Linked DNA regions of Pararhizobium capsulatum DSM 1112. The protein of the gene in region 2 interacts with the protein of the main gene of each other region in a pairwise test. Links are inferred from orthologs where the notes say so. Each region holds a gene or a part of one and is shown on either strand. Other genes may lie near its edges.

What was found.
Region 1: the proteins of gyrB (region 2) and gyrA interact in binary tests that used the Escherichia coli proteins (3 or more experiments, as listed by UniProt). The link is inferred for Pararhizobium capsulatum DSM 1112 from one-to-one orthologs.

The regions. Positions count from the first base shown.
Region 1 is NZ_JAUSVF010000001.1:2,559,621-2,568,417, forward strand. Bases 74-3,412 are described here. They hold gyrA (DNA gyrase subunit A), read right to left. Parts: upstream 3,064-3,412; coding sequence 274-3,063; downstream 74-273. Other genes in these bases: QO002_RS12560 (hypothetical protein), read left to right, coding at 74-119; QO002_RS12570 (MarC family protein), read left to right, coding at 3,295-3,412. Outside these bases: more of QO002_RS12560, read left to right, coding at 1-73; more of QO002_RS12570, read left to right, coding at 3,413-3,924; QO002_RS12575 (single-stranded DNA-binding protein), read right to left, coding at 4,008-4,529; excinuclease ABC subunit UvrA, read left to right, coding at 4,792-7,710; QO002_RS12585 (DUF72 domain-containing protein), read left to right, coding at 7,780-8,586; QO002_RS12590 (NAD(P)H-hydrate dehydratase), read right to left, coding at 8,614-8,797. UniProt on the Escherichia coli protein: A type II topoisomerase that negatively supercoils closed circular double-stranded (ds) DNA in an ATP-dependent manner to maintain chromosomes in an underwound state.
Region 2 is NZ_JAUSVF010000001.1:382,721-391,272, reverse strand. What follows is about bases 2,641-5,734. They hold gyrB (DNA topoisomerase (ATP-hydrolyzing) subunit B), read right to left. Parts: upstream 5,360-5,734; coding sequence 2,921-5,359; downstream 2,641-2,920. Other genes in these bases: QO002_RS01765 (helix-turn-helix domain-containing protein), read right to left, coding at 5,509-5,734; QO002_RS01775 (nitroreductase family protein), read left to right, coding at 2,641-2,836. Also shown: QO002_RS01785 (aldolase/citrate lyase family protein), read right to left, coding at 1-277; gabD (NADP-dependent succinate-semialdehyde dehydrogenase), read right to left, coding at 380-1,840; more of QO002_RS01775, read left to right, coding at 2,237-2,640; more of QO002_RS01765, read right to left, coding at 5,735-5,886; QO002_RS01760 (Smr/MutS family protein), read right to left, coding at 5,883-6,449; mltA (murein transglycosylase A), read right to left, coding at 6,442-7,554; QO002_RS01750 (Tim44/TimA family putative adaptor protein), read right to left, coding at 7,568-8,266; QO002_RS01745 (FxsA family protein), read left to right, coding at 8,403-8,552. UniProt on the Escherichia coli protein: DNA gyrase negatively supercoils closed circular double-stranded DNA in an ATP-dependent manner to maintain chromosomes in an underwound state.

The DNA.
Region 1 (8,797 bases), 2.2 Mb from region 2 along the record:
TGATGATGGCATCCGCCGTGATTAGTATCGTGTTCGTCGTCGACTTTACCAAAACCATTTTCCAGCTTCAGCGCGACCGCGCCGATCTGAAGATGAACGACAGCGGCTTCCAAGTGTAGTTTTATATCGCTTCCCATGCGGCGACCTCCAGCGCCGCACAGCTAAAACCGGACGGCATCCCCTGCCCGTCCGGTTTTTCTTTTTTGGACGCTGAATAGAAAAAGCCGGGCGCACAAGGCGCCCGGCTTTTAAATTTTCTATCGAGACAATATCTTAGGCTTCTCCGCCTTCAGGCGCCGGAGTATTGGGCTCAGAGGAATCCTGCACTTCCGTGCTGAGTTCCTCTTCTTCCTCATTCTCCGGTTCGCTGATCCGTTCCACGGAAACGACCTTCTCGTCCTTGGCGGTCGAGAAGATGGTGACACCCTTGGTTGCACGGCTCGCGAGGCGAATACCGCCAACCGGCACGCGGATCAGCTGACCACCATCCGACACCAGCATGATCTGGTCGCCATCATCGACCGGGAAGGCCGCGACCAGTTCGCCAATTTCCGTGGTCTTGGAGGTGTCCGTTGCCCGGATACCCTTGCCGCCACGACCGGAGGTTCTGAAGTCGTAGGTCGAAGACCGCTTGCCGAAGCCCTTGACCGAAACCGTCAGAACGAACTGTTCACGGGCCTTCAATTCTTCGTAGCGCTCGTCGGAGAGTTGACCTTCTTCCGTCACCTCTTCGCCAACCAGCGCAATTTCTTCTTCCTCGCCGGTTGCCGCACGACGTTCGGCTGCAGCACGCTTCAGATAGGCGGCGCGCTCCCATGGCTCGGCATCGACGTGGCCGACGATCGTCATCGAGATGATGCGATCGTTTTCGCCGAGCGAGATACCACGCACACCGATCGAATTGCGGCCGGCAAAGACGCGAACGTCATCAACCGGGAAGCGAATGCACTGGCCGAGCGCCGTTGTCAGGAGCACGTCGTCATGCTCCGTGCAGGTCTCAACGGAGAGGATTTCATCGCCCTCCTCGTCCAGCTTCATTGCAATCTTGCCGTTACGGTTCACCTGGACAAAATCCGACAGCTTGTTGCGGCGCACCGTGCCACGGGTCGTCGAGAACATGACATCCAGGTTTTCCCAGGTTGCCTCATCCTCAGGAAGCGGCATGATCGTCGTGATGCGTTCGCCCGGTTCCAGCGGCAGCATGTTGATCAGGGCCTTGCCACGTGACTGCGGCGTGCCGATTGGCAGGCGCCAGACCTTTTCCTTGTAGACGATGCCACGCGACGAGAAGAACAGGATCGGCGTGTGGGTGTTGGCGACGAACAGACGGGTGACGAAATCCTCGTCGCGGGTCGCCATGCCGGAACGGCCCTTGCCGCCACGACGCTGCGCCCGGTAGGTCGTCAGCGGCACGCGCTTGATGTAGCCGAGGTGGGACACGGTGATGACCATGTCTTCCTGGGCAATCAGGTCCTCGTCATCCATGTCCGGACCGCCTTCGACGATCTGCGTGCGACGAGGGGTACCGAACTCGTCGCGAACGGCAGCAAGCTCGTCCTTGACGATCGTCATGATACGAATACGCGACGACAGGATGTCCAGATAATCGCTGATCTCGGTGCCGATCTTGTTCAGCTCATCGCCGATTTCATCGCGGCCAAGCGCAGTCAGGCGAGCGAGACGCAGCTCGAGGATCGCCCGGGCCTGCTCTTCCGAGAGGTTGTAGGTCAGATCTTCGTTGATACGGTGACGCGGATCGTCGATCAGGCGGATCAGGCTTTCGACGTCGGCAGCAGGCCAGCGGCGCGTCATCAACTGCTCGCGTGCTGTCTGCGGATCCGGCGCTTCGCGGATCAGCTTGATGATCTCGTCGATATTGGCAACGGCGATGGCGAGACCGACCAGGACGTGGGCGCGCTCGCGGGCCTTGCGCAGCAAATACTTGGTGCGACGGCTGACGACATCTTCGCGGAAGGCGACGAAGGCGCGCAGCATGTCGAGCAAGGTCATCTGCTCCGGCTTGCCGCCATTGAGTGCCACCATGTTGCAGCCGAACGAGGTCTGCAGCGGCGTATAGCGATAGAGCTGGTTGAGGATGACCTCGGCGTTGGCGTCACGCTTCAACTCGACGACGACACGGTAGCCCTGGCGGTCGGATTCGTCGCGAAGGTCCGAAATGCCTTCGATGCGCTTGTCCTTGACCAGCTCGGCCATCTTCTCGATCATCGTCGCCTTGTTCACCTGATAGGGAACTTCGGTGATGATGATCTGCTCGCGGTCGCCGCGCATCGGCTCGATGGTGGCGCGGCCGCGCATGATGACCGATCCACGGCCAGTCTCGTAGGCCGAGCGAATGCCAGAGCGGCCGAGAATAAAGGCTGCAGTCGGGAAGTCCGGACCCGGAATGATTTCCATCATCTCCGGCAGTTCGATCGCCGGATTGTCGATCAGCGCGATACAGCCATTGACGACTTCGATCAGGTTGTGTGGCGGAATATTGGTCGCCATGCCGACGGCGATGCCGCCCGCGCCGTTGACCAGCAGGTTCGGGAACTTCGCGGGAACCACGACCGGCTCGCTCAGCGTGCCGTCATAGTTGTCGCGGAAATCGACCGTTTCCTTGTCGAGATCGTCCAGCAGCGAATGAGCGGCCTTGTCGAGCCGGCACTCAGTGTAACGTTCGGCGGCCGGCGGGTCGCCGTCGATCGAGCCGAAGTTGCCCTGACCGTCGATCAGCGGCAGACGCAGTGACCATGGTTGGGCCATGCGGGCCAACGCGTCATAGATCGCCAGGTTGCCGTGCGGGTGAAATTTACCCATCACGTCCCCGGTGACGCGGGCGCACTTCACATATTTTTTGTTCCAGTCGATACCGAGTTCGCTCATCCCGAAGAGGATGCGGCGATGAACCGGCTTCAAGCCGTCGCGAACATCGGGAAGCGCGCGGCTGACGATAACGCTCATCGCGTAATCCAGGTACGAGCGCTGCATTTCCTCCATGATGGAAATGGGTTCGATGCCTGGTGGGTTCTTGCCGCCGCCGGGTGTGCTTTGTTCAGTCAATTGCGATCACGATCTTTGTTCAGAATCAGACAGATTTTTATAGCCGAATGCGCTTGATAGCGCCAATTTCAGGCCCGGGTTTTGAACAGGCTTTTCGCCTCTTCGACGTTCACGGCGGCAATTACAAGGCAAAAGCGCCCTGGCCATTCCGCAACACCTTCCCTTCCTGAGATTGGTCCCCTACGAATAGGCCAGACGGCCGCCAATAGATAGAGCCGCAGGGGAAGACGCATGAACCATCTGGATCTCCTGATCAATGCGCTGACCACCGTTCTGGTGACGATAGATCCGCCGGGGCTGGCACCGATCTTCCTCAGCCTGACCATGGGCATGAGCCGGCAGCAACGCTTCATCGTCGCCTGGCGCGGATCCTTGATTGCCTTCTTCATTCTGGCAGCGTTTGCCCTCTTCGGTAACGGAATTCTCAACCTGCTCGGCATTTCAATCGGCGCCTTCCGGATTGCCGGCGGCATGCTGCTGTTCTGGATCGCCTTCGAGATGATTTTCGAGAAGCGCAACGAGCGCAAGGAAAAGACCGGCGAGGTCGCGATAACCCGGGACCACATTCACAACATCGCGGTGTTTCCGCTGGCTTTGCCCCTGATTGCCGGACCAGGTGCTATCTCCGCGACGATCCTGCTTTCTGGATCTTTCGCAAGCACAATCGATCGCCTCGAACTGATTGTGGTGATTGCCCTCTGCCTTAGTATCCTGTTTGCCGCGCTTGTCATCGCGGAGCGCATAGATCGCTTCCTCGGCGTCACCGGCCGGGCGATCCTCACAAGGCTTCTTGGTGTCATCCTCGCAGCGCTCGCAGTCCAGTTCGTGGTCGATGGCGTGCGCTCGGCTTTCTCCCTGTGAAATAGAAATCCAATTTCCGAGACATAGAAAGGGCCGGCACCGCCGACCCCTTCCGTATAAAATATCGATATGACCGATGACTATCAGAACGGGATATCGTCATCCATATCGCGCGAAAAGTTGCCGCTAGCGCCCCCGCCGGACTTGCCGGAAGGGGCCGACGGACGATCGTAGTCGTCGCCGTAGTTGCCACCGCCCGCACTACCGCCAAAATCGGAACCGCCACGACCGACAGACGCGCCGCCGCCCTCGCCGCGACCGCCGAGCATCGTCAGAGTCGAGTTGAAGCCCTGAAGCACGACCTCGGTCGAGTAGCGGTCCTGGCCGTCCTTGTCCTGCCATTTGCGGGTCTGCAGCTGGCCTTCGATATAGACGGTCGCGCCCTTCTTCAGATACTGCTCGGCAACCTTGCAGAGGCCTTCATTGAAGATCACCACGCGGTGCCACTCGGTCTTTTCCTTGCGCTCGCCGGAATTGCGGTCGCGCCAGGTTTCTGACGTCGCGATATTGAGGTTGGCGATCGGGCGGCCGTCTTGCGTGCGCCGGATTTCCGGATCAGCTCCGAGGTTTCCGATCAGAATAACCTTGTTGACACTGCCAGCCATATCGCTCTTTCCCGTCTCTTGCGCCGCTCCCCGGAGACGGCCCTTCATCGTGGCGCGTATAATAACGCCTGCCGCATGAGGATACGCCCCGCCATTTCGCGTATCCACAATCAATTATGAATTTTTGTTCTTTATTTGTTCTAATTTATGTCTATTATCCTGTCAACTGACTCGCAAAGCATCACTGTTTTTTCGATTGGCGCTCGACATGCGTCGCGCCGATCTTAAATAGGGGCTTTCGAACTCCCAGAAGCTGAGCACCATGAGCGAACTGAAGACCATTTCCATCCGCGGCGCGCGTGAGCACAATCTCAAGGGCATCGACCTCGATCTGCCGCGCAACAAGCTGATCGTCATGACCGGCCTGTCGGGATCGGGAAAATCCTCCCTCGCCTTCGATACGATCTATGCCGAGGGCCAGCGACGGTACGTTGAAAGCCTGTCGGCCTATGCGCGCCAGTTCCTGGAGATGATGCAGAAGCCGGACGTCGACAGGATCGAGGGGTTGTCACCGGCAATCTCGATCGAGCAGAAGACGACGTCGCGCAACCCGCGCTCGACGGTCGGCACGGTCACCGAAATCTACGACTACATGCGTCTGCTCTTTGCTCGTGTCGGTGTACCTTATTCGCCGGCGACGGGGCTTCCGATCGAAAGCCAGACAGTCTCCCAGATGGTCGATCGCGTCATCGATTTCGGCGAAGGGACACGCCTTTATATCCTCGCACCGATCGTGCGGGGGCGTAAGGGCGAATACAAGAAGGAACTTGCCGAGCTGATGAAGAAGGGCTTCCAGCGCGTCAAGATCGATGGACTGTTCTACGAGATTGCTGAAGCTCCCACACTCGACAAAAAGTACAAGCACGATATCGACGTCGTTGTCGATCGCGTTGTCGTGCGCAGCGACCTCACGGCTCGCCTCGCAGACAGCATCGAGACCTGCCTCAAGCTTGCCGATGGTCTGGCGATCGCCGAGTTTGCCGACAAGCCGCTGCCCCCGGAGGAAACCTCGGCCGGTGGTTCCGCCAACAAATCGCTGAATGAGACCCACGAAAGGGTGATGTTCTCGGAGAAATTTGCTTGCCCCGTTTCCGGTTTCACCATTCCGGAAATCGAGCCGCGGCTGTTCTCGTTCAACAATCCCTTTGGTGCCTGCCCGACCTGCGACGGTCTCGGCAGCCAGCAGAAGATTGATCCGGCGCTGATCGTGCCGGAGGTCGATCGCACGCTGAAAAGCGGTGCTATCGCACCGTGGGCGAAATCGACGTCTCCCTATTATAACCAGACGCTGGAAGCTCTGGGCCAGGCCTTCGTCTTCAAGCTGTCGAACAAATGGAGCGACCTCAGCCAGGCCGCGCAGGATGCGATCCTCCAGGGAACCGAGGAAAAGATCACGTTCCACTATGTGGATGGTGCCCGCTCTTATAACACCACGAAAAATTTCGAAGGCATCATCCCGAACCTCGAGCGGCGCTGGAAGGAAACCGACAGCGCCTGGGCGCGCGAGGAGATCGAGCGCTACATGTCGGCAGCCCCCTGCCCGGCCTGCAATGGCTTTCGACTGAAGCCGGAGGCCCTGGCGGTCAAGATCAACACGCTGCATATCGGACAGGTGACCGAGATGTCGATCCGCGTTGCGCGCGATTGGTTCGAGGTGCTTCCGGAGCATATGAACGCCAAGCAGAACGAGATCGCGGTGCGCATTCTCAAGGAAATCCGCGAACGCCTGCGCTTCCTCAACGATGTCGGCCTTGAATATCTGAGTCTGTCGCGCAATTCGGGCACGCTTTCCGGCGGTGAAAGCCAGCGTATCCGGCTTGCCTCGCAGATCGGGTCAGGCCTCACGGGCGTCCTCTACGTGCTCGACGAGCCATCCATCGGCCTGCATCAGCGCGACAATGCCCGCTTGCTCGATACGCTGCGGCATCTACGCGACATCGGCAACACCGTCATCGTCGTCGAGCACGATGAAGATGCCATTTTGACCTCTGATTATGTGGTTGATATCGGCCCGGCCGCCGGCATTCATGGCGGCCAGGTGGTCGCGGAAGGTACGCCTCAGCAGGTCATCGATAACCCGAACTCGCTGACGGGCAAGTATCTTTCAGGCGAGCTTTCGGTCGCTGTTCCGGCTGAGCGCCGCAAGCCGAAGAAGAAAAAGGAAATCACCGTCGTCGGCGCCCGTGCCAACAATCTCAAGAACGTCACCGCATCAATCCCGCTCGGCGTCTTTACCGCGGTAACCGGCGTGTCCGGCGGCGGCAAGTCGACCTTCCTGATCGAGACGCTCTACAAGGCGGCGGCGCGACGGATCATGGGTGCGCGCGAAAATCCGGCGGAGCATGACCGCATTGATGGTTTCGAGCACATAGACAAGGTGATCGACATCGATCAGTCGCCGATCGGGCGCACACCGCGCTCGAATCCCGCGACTTATACCGGCGCCTTCACACCGATCCGTGACTGGTTCGCCGGGCTGCCGGATGCCAAAGCGCGGGGCTACCAGCCGGGCCGCTTCTCCTTCAACGTCAAAGGGGGGCGCTGCGAAGCCTGCCAGGGCGATGGCGTCATCAAGATCGAGATGCACTTCCTGCCGGATGTTTACGTCACCTGCGATGTTTGCCATGGCAAGCGCTACAACCGCGAAACCCTCGACGTCACCTTCAAGGGCAAGTCGATCGCCGATGTGCTTGACATGACCGTCGAGGAAGCTGTCGAGTTCTTCGCGGCCGTACCAGCCGTGCGCGACAAGCTGCAGTCGCTCTTCGATGTGGGGCTCGGTTATATCAAGGTCGGCCAGCAGGCCAACACGCTTTCAGGCGGGGAGGCACAGCGCGTGAAGCTCGCCAAGGAGCTCTCCAAGCGTTCAACCGGCCGCACGCTCTATATCCTCGACGAACCAACGACCGGCCTGCATTTCCATGACGTCGCAAAGCTCCTGGAAATGCTTCACGAGCTGGTCAATCAGGGCAACTCGGTGGTCGTCATCGAGCACAATCTCGAGGTCATAAAGACAGCCGACTGGGTGATCGATTTCGGTCCTGAAGGCGGCGATGGCGGCGGCGAAGTGATTGCGGCCGGCACGCCGGAAGACATCGTCAAAGTCGAACGCTCTTACACCGGGCAGTTTATGAAGGAGCTTCTGGAGCGGCGGCCGGTGCGGAAAGTGGCAGCGGAATGAAACCTGCTGCAACGCTTGTTGGATGGAGACGGCTCATTGGTTGAGCTGGGCGTTTTAAGGGAGTGAACCATGACCAAGGCCGGAACTATTCGTACAGGCATCGGTGGCTGGACGTTCGATCCTTGGGAAGGCACGTTCTATCCTGAAAAACTCTCCAAGAAGCGGCAACTCGAGTATGCGAGCCAGCAGCTGAAGGTCATCGAGGTCAACGGCACCTATTACGGGTCGCAGAAGCCGGAGACCTTCGCCAAATGGGCCTCTGAGGTGCCGGACGGCTTTCTCTTCTCCCTCAAGGCTAGCCGTTTTGCCACCAATAAGAAGGTGCTCGCCGAAGCCGGGGAATCGATCGAGAAGTTCCTGACCCAGGGGCTCACCGAACTGGGGCCGCGTCTCGGGCCGATCCTCTGGCAATTCATGCCTACGAAGAAATTCGATCCCGATGATTTTGGCGCATTTCTCGCTCTGTTGCCGGAAAAGCAGGATGGTCTTGCGCTTCGCCACGTCGTGGAAGTGCGCAACCCGTCGTTCAAGGTGCCGGAGTTTGCCGCGCTCTTGGCCAAGCACAACGTCGCCGTGGTGGCCGCTGACCACGGTGAGTATCCGATGATTGCGGACGTGACAGCCGATTTTGTCTACACGCGCTTGCAGACAGGAAGCGACGCCGTTGCCACCTGCTATGACGAAAAACGGCTAGACCTTTGGGCTGATCGGCTGAAAACCTGGGCCGAGGGCGGCACGGTGGAAGAACTCGAAAAGGCAGATCCGGCACGTCAGCCAGAAAAGAAGCCGCGCGATGTATTCGCCTTCTTCATCACCGAGGGCAAAGTGAACGCGCCGACCGGAGCGAAGGCCCTGCAGGCCCGGGTGGATCAGTAAAAGTGATACAGCGCTAGCTCTCGGCAGCTATCGAGCGAGCGGGACGACAGCTGCGGCCAGGTCCTCTGCCGTCAGCCCCTCTCCAAGTTTCGCGGCTGTGGCGCCATGGCGCCAGACACCGGCGGCAGCAGCCTCGAAGGCCGGCATGCCTTGCGCCAGATGCGCACCGATGATGCCCGCGAGAACATCCCCTGAGCCCGCGGTGGCAAGC
Region 2 (8,552 bases):
GGGTTTGCGCGCCGGCATCCAGGATCTGCTTGATCATCCACGCTTCGCCGCAAGGCAGGCGAACCATCGGATGGGAGCCGGATCGCATGACCGCCTGCACCTGCGCGCTCAACAGCGGAATATCGTTCGGCCCATGTTCGCCGTCGATCAGCAGCCAGTCATACCCGCTGGCCGACACGACTTCGGCGGCATAGGGGCTTGCCAGGGCCACCCAGAGCCCGAGCTGGAAACGGTCCTCGCGGATCGCGGCCTTGAAGGGATTGACGGGGGCGGGCATCGCATCTCCTCGACAGAGCCGCAACGCCGGCGCTGAAACGGTCTCATTGAAAAAGCCGGCCGAAGTGCTCCGGCCGGCCCTTGTCATAGCAAATGATGTGTCTCAGGCAATGCCGCCGAGGCAGACATATTTGATCTCGGTGAATTCCTCGATGCCATAGCGCGAACCTTCGCGGCCAAGGCCAGAGAGCTTGACGCCGCCGAAAGGCGCTTCGGCTGTCGAGATGAGGCCGGTATTGACGCCGACCATGCCGTATTCCAGCGCTTCGGCGACGCGGAAGACGCGCGCGAGATCCTTGGCGTAGAAGTAGGACGCAAGACCGAACTCGGTGTCGTTCGCCTGCTTGATGACGTCATTCTCATCCTTGAAGCGGAAGAGGGGCGCGAGCGGCCCGAAGGTTTCCTCACGGGCGACAGCCATATCCGGCGTGACATCCGCGAGGATTGTTGCCTCGTAAAAGGTACCGCCAAGCGCATGCGGCTTGCCGCCTCGCAGGACGCGCGCACCCTTTTTCACGGCATCTGCGACATGTTCCTCGACCTTTTCGAGAGCAGGCCGGTCGATCAGCGGGCCGAGGACTACGCCCTCGTCGAAGCCGTTTCCGGTCTTCAGCTTGCCAACAGCCTTTGCCAGCTTTTCGGCGAAAGCGTCATAGACGCCATCCTGAACATAGATGCGGTTGGCACAGACGCAGGTCTGGCCGTTGTTGCGGAATTTGGCGATCAGGGCACCTTCCACAGCTGCGTCGAGATCGGCATCATCAAAAACGATGAAAGGCGCGTTGCCGCCAAGTTCCAGGCCAAGCTTCTTGATGGTCGGCGCACTCTGCTTGTAGAGTTCGGCGCCGATTTCCGTTGACCCCGTGAAGGTCAGCTTGCGTACGACCGGGCTTGCCGTCATTTCGGCACCAATCGCCGTAGCAGAACCTGTGATGACGCTGAAAAGGCCCTGGGGAAGGCCGGCGCGTTCGGCCAGCACCGCAATCGCGATTGCCGAGAACGGGGTTTGGGAAGCCGGCTTCAGTACCATGGCGCAGCCGGCAGCAAAGGCCGGCCCGGCCTTGCGGGTGATCATGGCATTGGGGAAATTCCACGGCGTGATCGCGGCAACGACACCGATCGGCTGCTTCATCACCATGATGCGCTTGTCAGGCTGATGGCCGGGAATAAGATCGCCATAGACGCGGCGCCCCTCTTCCGCGAACCACTCGATGAAACTCGCGCCATAGGCGATTTCGCCAGTTGCTTCGGCAAGTGGCTTGCCCTGCTCGAGTGTCAGGATACGGCCGAGATCATCCTTGTTCTCGATCATCAGCTCGTACCATTTGCGCAGGACGCTCGCGCGTTCCTTGGCTGTCTTTGCAGCCCAGCCCTTTTGGGCGATCCGGGCTGCCTCAATTGCAATCTTGGTCTCGGCGGCACCGAGTTTCGGCACGCGGCCGATAATCTCGCCCGTCGCCGGATTGTTGACCTGGATGGAATTGTCGGGATCAGCCTCGATCCAGTTTTCGCCGATCAGCGCGGCCTGGCGGAAAAGCGACGGGTCTTTCAAGGAAACGGACATGGGGAAGCGATCCTCTGTTCAAAATCTACAGAACTTATACAACTTTTTTTTCAGCTTGCACAATCTCCCGCCATGAAATTCGTATCGGAGAAAAATGCGATCTGATTTTCACAATTGGTCACCATTTGGAAACAGTCCATCCTCGAAATCGAGGCTTTCGGCTGGGCGCGAGATCATTATATCCATTGCTGACGCAGCTTATCTCTCCCGATACCGAAGAGGTCGACGGAGGGAATGTATCGAGAGTACCGGCGGGAAAGGCTCCCAACATTTCCGCCGAGCTCCAGCCGAAGATGAGATAGGGCAAAACGCGACGGTGAAAACGCTGCCCTTTCAAAAATGAACAATATCGCATGGCCTGGGCCGACACCCGCATGCCCAAACAGGAATTTCGTCATGACCGCGAGCAATCATCGCCAGGCCGATTACCCGATCTCACCAGTGTTCCTGAACCGTTGGTCGCCACGCGCCTATAATGGCGACGTCATTTCCGAGCAGGAACTTCTGACCATTCTGGAAGCTGGGCGCTGGGCGCCTTCGGCCTTCAACTCGCAGCCTTGGCGCTTCGTCTACGCACTGCGTGGCACTGAACAGTGGAACACGTTGTTTCCGCTGCTGAACGACTTCAACCAGGGCTGGGCCGCAAGTGCCTCCGCCTTGATCCTGATCGTCTCGAAGACCGAGTTCGTCGCGCCGGGTTCTACCGAGGCAAAGCCTTCCTATAGCCATAGCTTCGATACGGGCGCCGCCTGGGGTGCCATTGCCGCCCAGGCATCAATCTCCGGTTTCCAGGCCCATGGCATGACCGGCATTCATTTCGACAAGGCCGCCGAAGTTCTCGGCATTCCCGATGGATATCGTATCGAAGCCGCGGTCGCGATCGGCCGTCTTGGCGACAAGGCCCAGCTGCCGGATTATCTTCAGGCACGCGAAACGCCGAGCCCGCGCCGCCCGCTTTCGGAAATCGCCTTGAATGGCACGTTTGTGGCAGAATAATCATTCTCTCGAAAAACTGGAATCGATACGAAAATGGCGCCCCCACGGCGCCATTTTTGATTCCATCGACCAGCTTTGAAAAAACTAGATATCCAGGTTGGCGACGCTGAGCGCGTTTTCCTGAATGAAATCGCGACGAGGCTCCACCTCATCACCCATCAGGCGCGAGAACAAACCATCGGCATCCGTGGCATCGGGAACCCTGACCTGCAGAAGCGACCGCACATTCGGATCCAGCGTGGTTTCCCAGAGCTGCTCGGCGTTCATTTCTCCCAGACCCTTGTATCGCTGCATCGACAGGCCCTTGCGACCGCTTGCGAAAATCGAATCGAGCAGCGCGCGCGGGCCGCTGATTTCAAGCGCGCCTTCCTTGCGGTAGAGTTTCGGCGGGATCGCGTAGATTTCGGCAAGCCGCGGTGCAAGGAGGTCGATCATGCGAGCATCTTGCGAGCCGATCAGCGCCATGTCGAGCGAAGCCACTTCCTTGACGCCACGCACCATACGTTCGAACTTCAGGCCGCCGTCACTAGCCACCACGGCAGTCCAGCCCCGTTCGGTTTCCTCGGCAATCAGGTCAAGCCGCGTCGCCACCTGGGCGGCCGTCGCGTGCGAACGTTCCTGATTGTGGGTCAATTCCGGATTAAGCGCACCGGCAATCGCCGCCTGCTCGACCACGGAGCGGTTATAGCGCGAATGCAGGCCGTCGATCAGCGTGCGCAGGCGAAGCGCGTCGGTGATGACCTCGCGCAGATCCTGCCCGGCTCGCACTTCGCCCGAGCCAAGCTCAAGGCGGGCTTCCTCGAGGCCCATCGAAATCAGGTAATCTTCCAGCGCTTTCTCGTCCTTCAGATACTGCGCCGACTTGCCGCGCGCCACCTTATAGAGCGGTGGCTGGGCGATATAGAGATGGCCACGCTCGATCAGTTCCGGCATCTGGCGGAAGAAGAAGGTGAGCAGCAAGGTGCGGATATGGGCGCCGTCCACGTCAGCATCGGTCATGATGATGATCTTGTGGTAGCGCAGCTTTTCGGGGTTGAACTCGTCCTTGCCGATCGAGGTGCCGAGTGCCGTAATCAGGGTGCCGATTTCCTGGCTGGACAGCATCTTGTCGAAACGGGCACGCTCAACATTGAGGATCTTGCCGCGCAGCGGCAGGATCGCCTGGTTTTCACGCGAGCGGCCCTGCTTTGCGGAGCCGCCAGCCGAATCACCCTCGACGAGGAAGAGCTCGGATTTTGCGGGATCGCGCTCCGAGCAGTCGGCAAGCTTGCCGGGCAGCGAGGAGATATCCAGAGCGCCTTTGCGGCGGGTCAGTTCACGCGCCTTGCGGGCAGCTTCACGGGCAGCCGCTGCCTCTACGACCTTGCCGACGAGGATCTTGGCTTCGGTCGGATGCTCTTCGAACCAGGTGCTGAGCGCTTCGTTGACGAGGCTTTCGACCACCGGACGAACCTCGGACGAAACCAGCTTGTCCTTGGTCTGCGACGAGAATTTCGGATCAGGAACCTTGACGGACAGAACGGCAGTCAGGCCTTCGCGGCAATCTTCGCCCTGCAGCGTAACCTTTTCCCGCTTGGTGATGCCGGAGCTATCGGCATAGGAAACGACCTGCCGTGTCAGCGCGCCGCGGAAGCCCGCCATATGCGTGCCCCCGTCGCGCTGGGGAATGTTGTTGGTGAAGCAGAGCACGTTTTCGTGGTAGCTGTCGTTCCACCACATCGCCACCTCGACAGTGATACCATCCTTCTCGCCGCGAATAGCCACGGGCTTGGCGACCAGTGGCTTCTTGGCGCGATCGAGATAGGCGACGAAGGCTTCGAGACCGCCATCATACATCAACTCGTCCTGGCGGATGTCGGAATGACGTCGATCGGTCAGTACAATGCGAACGCCGGAATTGAGGAAGGCCAGCTCGCGCAGGCGATGCTCAAGCGTCCCGTAATCGAAATCGGTCTTGGTAAAAGTATCGGTGCTCGGGAGGAAGGTGACTTCCGTCCCCGTCAGGTCACCCGCATCCCCGGTCACAACCAGCGAGGCATCGGGAACCCCGTGGGTGAAGCTCATCTCATGAACCTTGCCCGCGCGGCGGATCTTCAGCTTCAGCGATACGGAAAGCGCATTGACAACCGACACGCCGACGCCGTGCAGACCGCCCGAGACCTTGTAGGAATTCTGGTCGAATTTGCCGCCGGCATGCAGCTGGGTCATGATGACCTCGGCTGCGGATACGCCTTCTTCCTTATGGATGTCAGTCGGGATGCCGCGACCATTGTCTGTGACCGTGACCGAACCATCGGCATTCAGAGTTACCGTGACAACATCGGCGTGGCCGGCAAGCGCTTCGTCGATCGCGTTGTCGACGACTTCATAGACCATGTGGTGCAGGCCCGAGCCGTCGTCGGTATCACCGATATACATGCCCGGCCGCTTGCGTACGGCGTCGAGGCCCTTCAGCACCTTGATGGAATCTGCGCCGTATTCTTCGGCGTTGGAACCGGAGGCGGTTTCAGGAGTATCGGTCATATAGTTTCTAGTCTTTCCAGGGTTCCAAGCCTCTAAAGAGGCCTGACGGCGATTACGGGCGAATCACCCGATCCACGGCTGTTGTGAATATAGGGAAACTGTTGGCGCTTCCAAATCCCGAGGCGCTAAAACCGGCAGAAAACAGGGGATCATTCACGATCCTTATCAGGAAAACGCCGGTTTTCCAAAACTTCTTCCAATGCAGCGATGGTTTCGTCCGGAAGGCGGCGAATTCGCGCCGCAAGCTTGTTGGCAAAGGCGGTATGACCAGCGGATAGTCCGGACGTATCGAGCACGGCTTTGGGATCGGAAAGCGCCGCCAAGCCGAAAAGTTCTTCCGCCTCATCCCAGATGACGTTGAAATATCCGGCGACGCGTTGGAGGAAATCGAAGCTCGGAGCGCCACGCTTTCCATGTTCGAGGGCCGAAAGATAGGCGGCAGAAACACCGATGGCGGCGGCCATCTGTTTTTGCGAAACGCCCTTTTGCAGACGCAGGCGATGCATGGCTTCGCCGAAGGGCGTCACGGTGCCGCTCCCCTGGCCCGGGAGAGACGCACGTAAAGCGCGCCCTCGCCGCCATGGGTGCGTGCAGCCGGTTCGTAGGAGGAAATCAGAGACCGAAATTCCGGCAGGGAAAACCACATCGGCACCGCTCGCTTCAAGGTACCTTCGCTGCCGAGCGACGTGCCCTTGCCGGTGATGACCAGGACATGGCGCAGGCCGCGGTCGTGGGCGCGCATCAGGAAATGCAGCAGAAATCCGTGTGCCTCGCTCTGGATCATACCATGCAGGTCTACCCTCGCCTCCAGTTGCAGGTGTCCCCGGGCGAGCTTGCGCTTCACCGGCTTCTCGAGAGGATGATGCTGGTGCTGCGTTGGCTTCGGCGGCTCGGGTGCAACACCGAGGGCTTCCAACAGGGAGCGCCCGTCCTTGAAATTTGCGGGCTGCTGCGATTCAGGCGCTTTTTCAATCTCCGGTTCTTCAAAATGGACAAGATCTTCCATGCGTCCCGGCAGGGGACGGGTCGTGCGGGCAACCTTGCCCCAGAGGATTCTGTCTTCGCTCGAGAGCTTTCGATCCTTAGCCATCGCCGTATCTTGCTGCTGCGGCCTTGGGAATGAAAATGAAAAAATCTGCCGCGTTGCGCACCGAGCCGGCCAGTCGGCCAGCTTCGTCACCAGAGCCGGTAAAGATATCGCCGCGCGCCGGGCCAACGATCGCCGAACCGGTATCGAGCGCCAGCATCAGCCGCTGGAAGGGCTTGGCATCATCGATATGGACCAGTGTCTCGCTGCTGATGAAAAAGGGTACGCCGAAGGTGTGGATCGCGCGATCGACAGCAAGTGAGCGTCCCGGCTCCAGCGCTACCTTTGCAGCGGCCACAGGCCCGAGCACCGGATCATCGACCGCAGCCTCCCGAAAGAAGATGAAGGAACGGTTATGCCAGAGGACCTCCGCAACCCGATCCGAGTTCTCGGCAAGCCATTGGCGAATGCTCTGCATCGACACGGTCTTGGGGTCGATCTCGCCGCGATCGATCAGAAGCTTTCCGATGCCTGAGAAATAATGGCCCGTCTTTGCCGCATAAGTGACACGCGTTACGCGGCCACCCGGAAACAGCAATCGGGCCGCCCCCTGAACATGGGCGAAGAAAACATCGACGATGGATTTCGCATAGGCAATTTCCAGCCCCTTGCCGCGAAGATAGCCCTGCTCGATTGCGCTACGATCCGGATATTCATCAATCGCTCCGTCGCGGAGGCGACCAAAAGCGAAATAGGGATCCATGCCGGACGGCCGATTGCTGTCATCGAGGTCAACGAGATCGGCCGGACGGCGGTAAAAGGGATAGCGAAATTGCGCGTCCGGTTCTGCCCGAACCTCGACTTCGGGTTCATAAAAGGCCGTGACCAGACCTCTCCCTCCCATCGACGGGCGGACGAGAAAAGGCACGAAATGCGTCTCGAAGAAATCCCTGGCCCCCTCGGGGGCCAGGGCATCGACAACAGTCGATGCCGCCTCAAAGGCCAGCCCCAAATCGTCCGAGCTGACGCCGAGCGCGCCGGTCTTGTGGGGTTTGACCGAAACGACATGCCGATGACAACGAGCAAGCGCGCGTACGACCGCAGCCGGATCATCGTTTTGCCAACCGGGGATGTCGGAGAAGCCGACCCGCTGCAGACTGAAATCCATCGCGCCGGTCCGATCAATTCTCGGATTCGGTCGCGATCAGCTTCCAGTTCGGATCGCGCGAGCGTGTATCGCGGGCGAAGGTCCAGAGGTCGTTGACTTCGGACACCGCCTCGCTATCGCCGTCGATAACGGCGCCAGCCTTGTCAAAGGTAGCAGAGATCAACTGGCTGATGATCCGCACAGTGACGCTCGCTTCGCTGTCCTTGACTTCGGCATGAACGATATCGGCCTTTTCGATGCCGACGAACGTGGACTTCAGAACCTCGCCCTTGGCTTCGCGCTCCGCAATCGCCGCTTCGAAACCATCATAGACCTCACGGGACAGCAGACCCTTCAACGTCTTGCGATCACCATCGGCAAACGCCATGACGATCATCTCGTAGGCCGTCTTGGCGCCGTTGACGAATTCCTTCGGATCGAAGGAAGCATCTGCATCTGCTATCCTGCGCAAACCGTCATTGAGCGGCGTGCCCGCTGGCGTGAAGGCGTCGATTGCCGCATAGCTCGCCGTGCCATCCGGGCTGCCATCCCGACGCGGCAACTGCACGACCTTGCCGGTCGCCTCCGGTCCTTCCGCGGTTTCGCGCTTGGAATAGGGATCGAGCGGTGGCCGCTCGCTGCCGGTACGACGACCGAGCACGCTGCGCAACTGGATGAAGATGATCACCGCGGCGACCAGAAAAAACAATGTGACGAAGTCGAAAGAGCCCATTCCACCCAGACCGCTGTTAATTTGCCTTGAGGTTACCCCATATAGTCTGCATGGCATCATCATTCAAACGACTATATCAATTCCTTGCAACGAGGCGCCCGTTGGATGGCATTTCCTCGATAAATGAGTGGGTTCCATGCGTATTCTGATCGCTCCATCGCTTTTTCTTGTGTTGCCGTTTGCGGAAATCGCGACCTTTGTTCTGGTCGGAAACGAAATCGGTGTCGGGATGACATTGATGCTCGTTCTTGCCAGCATGGTCGCCGGAATAGTCCTGTTGCGTTTT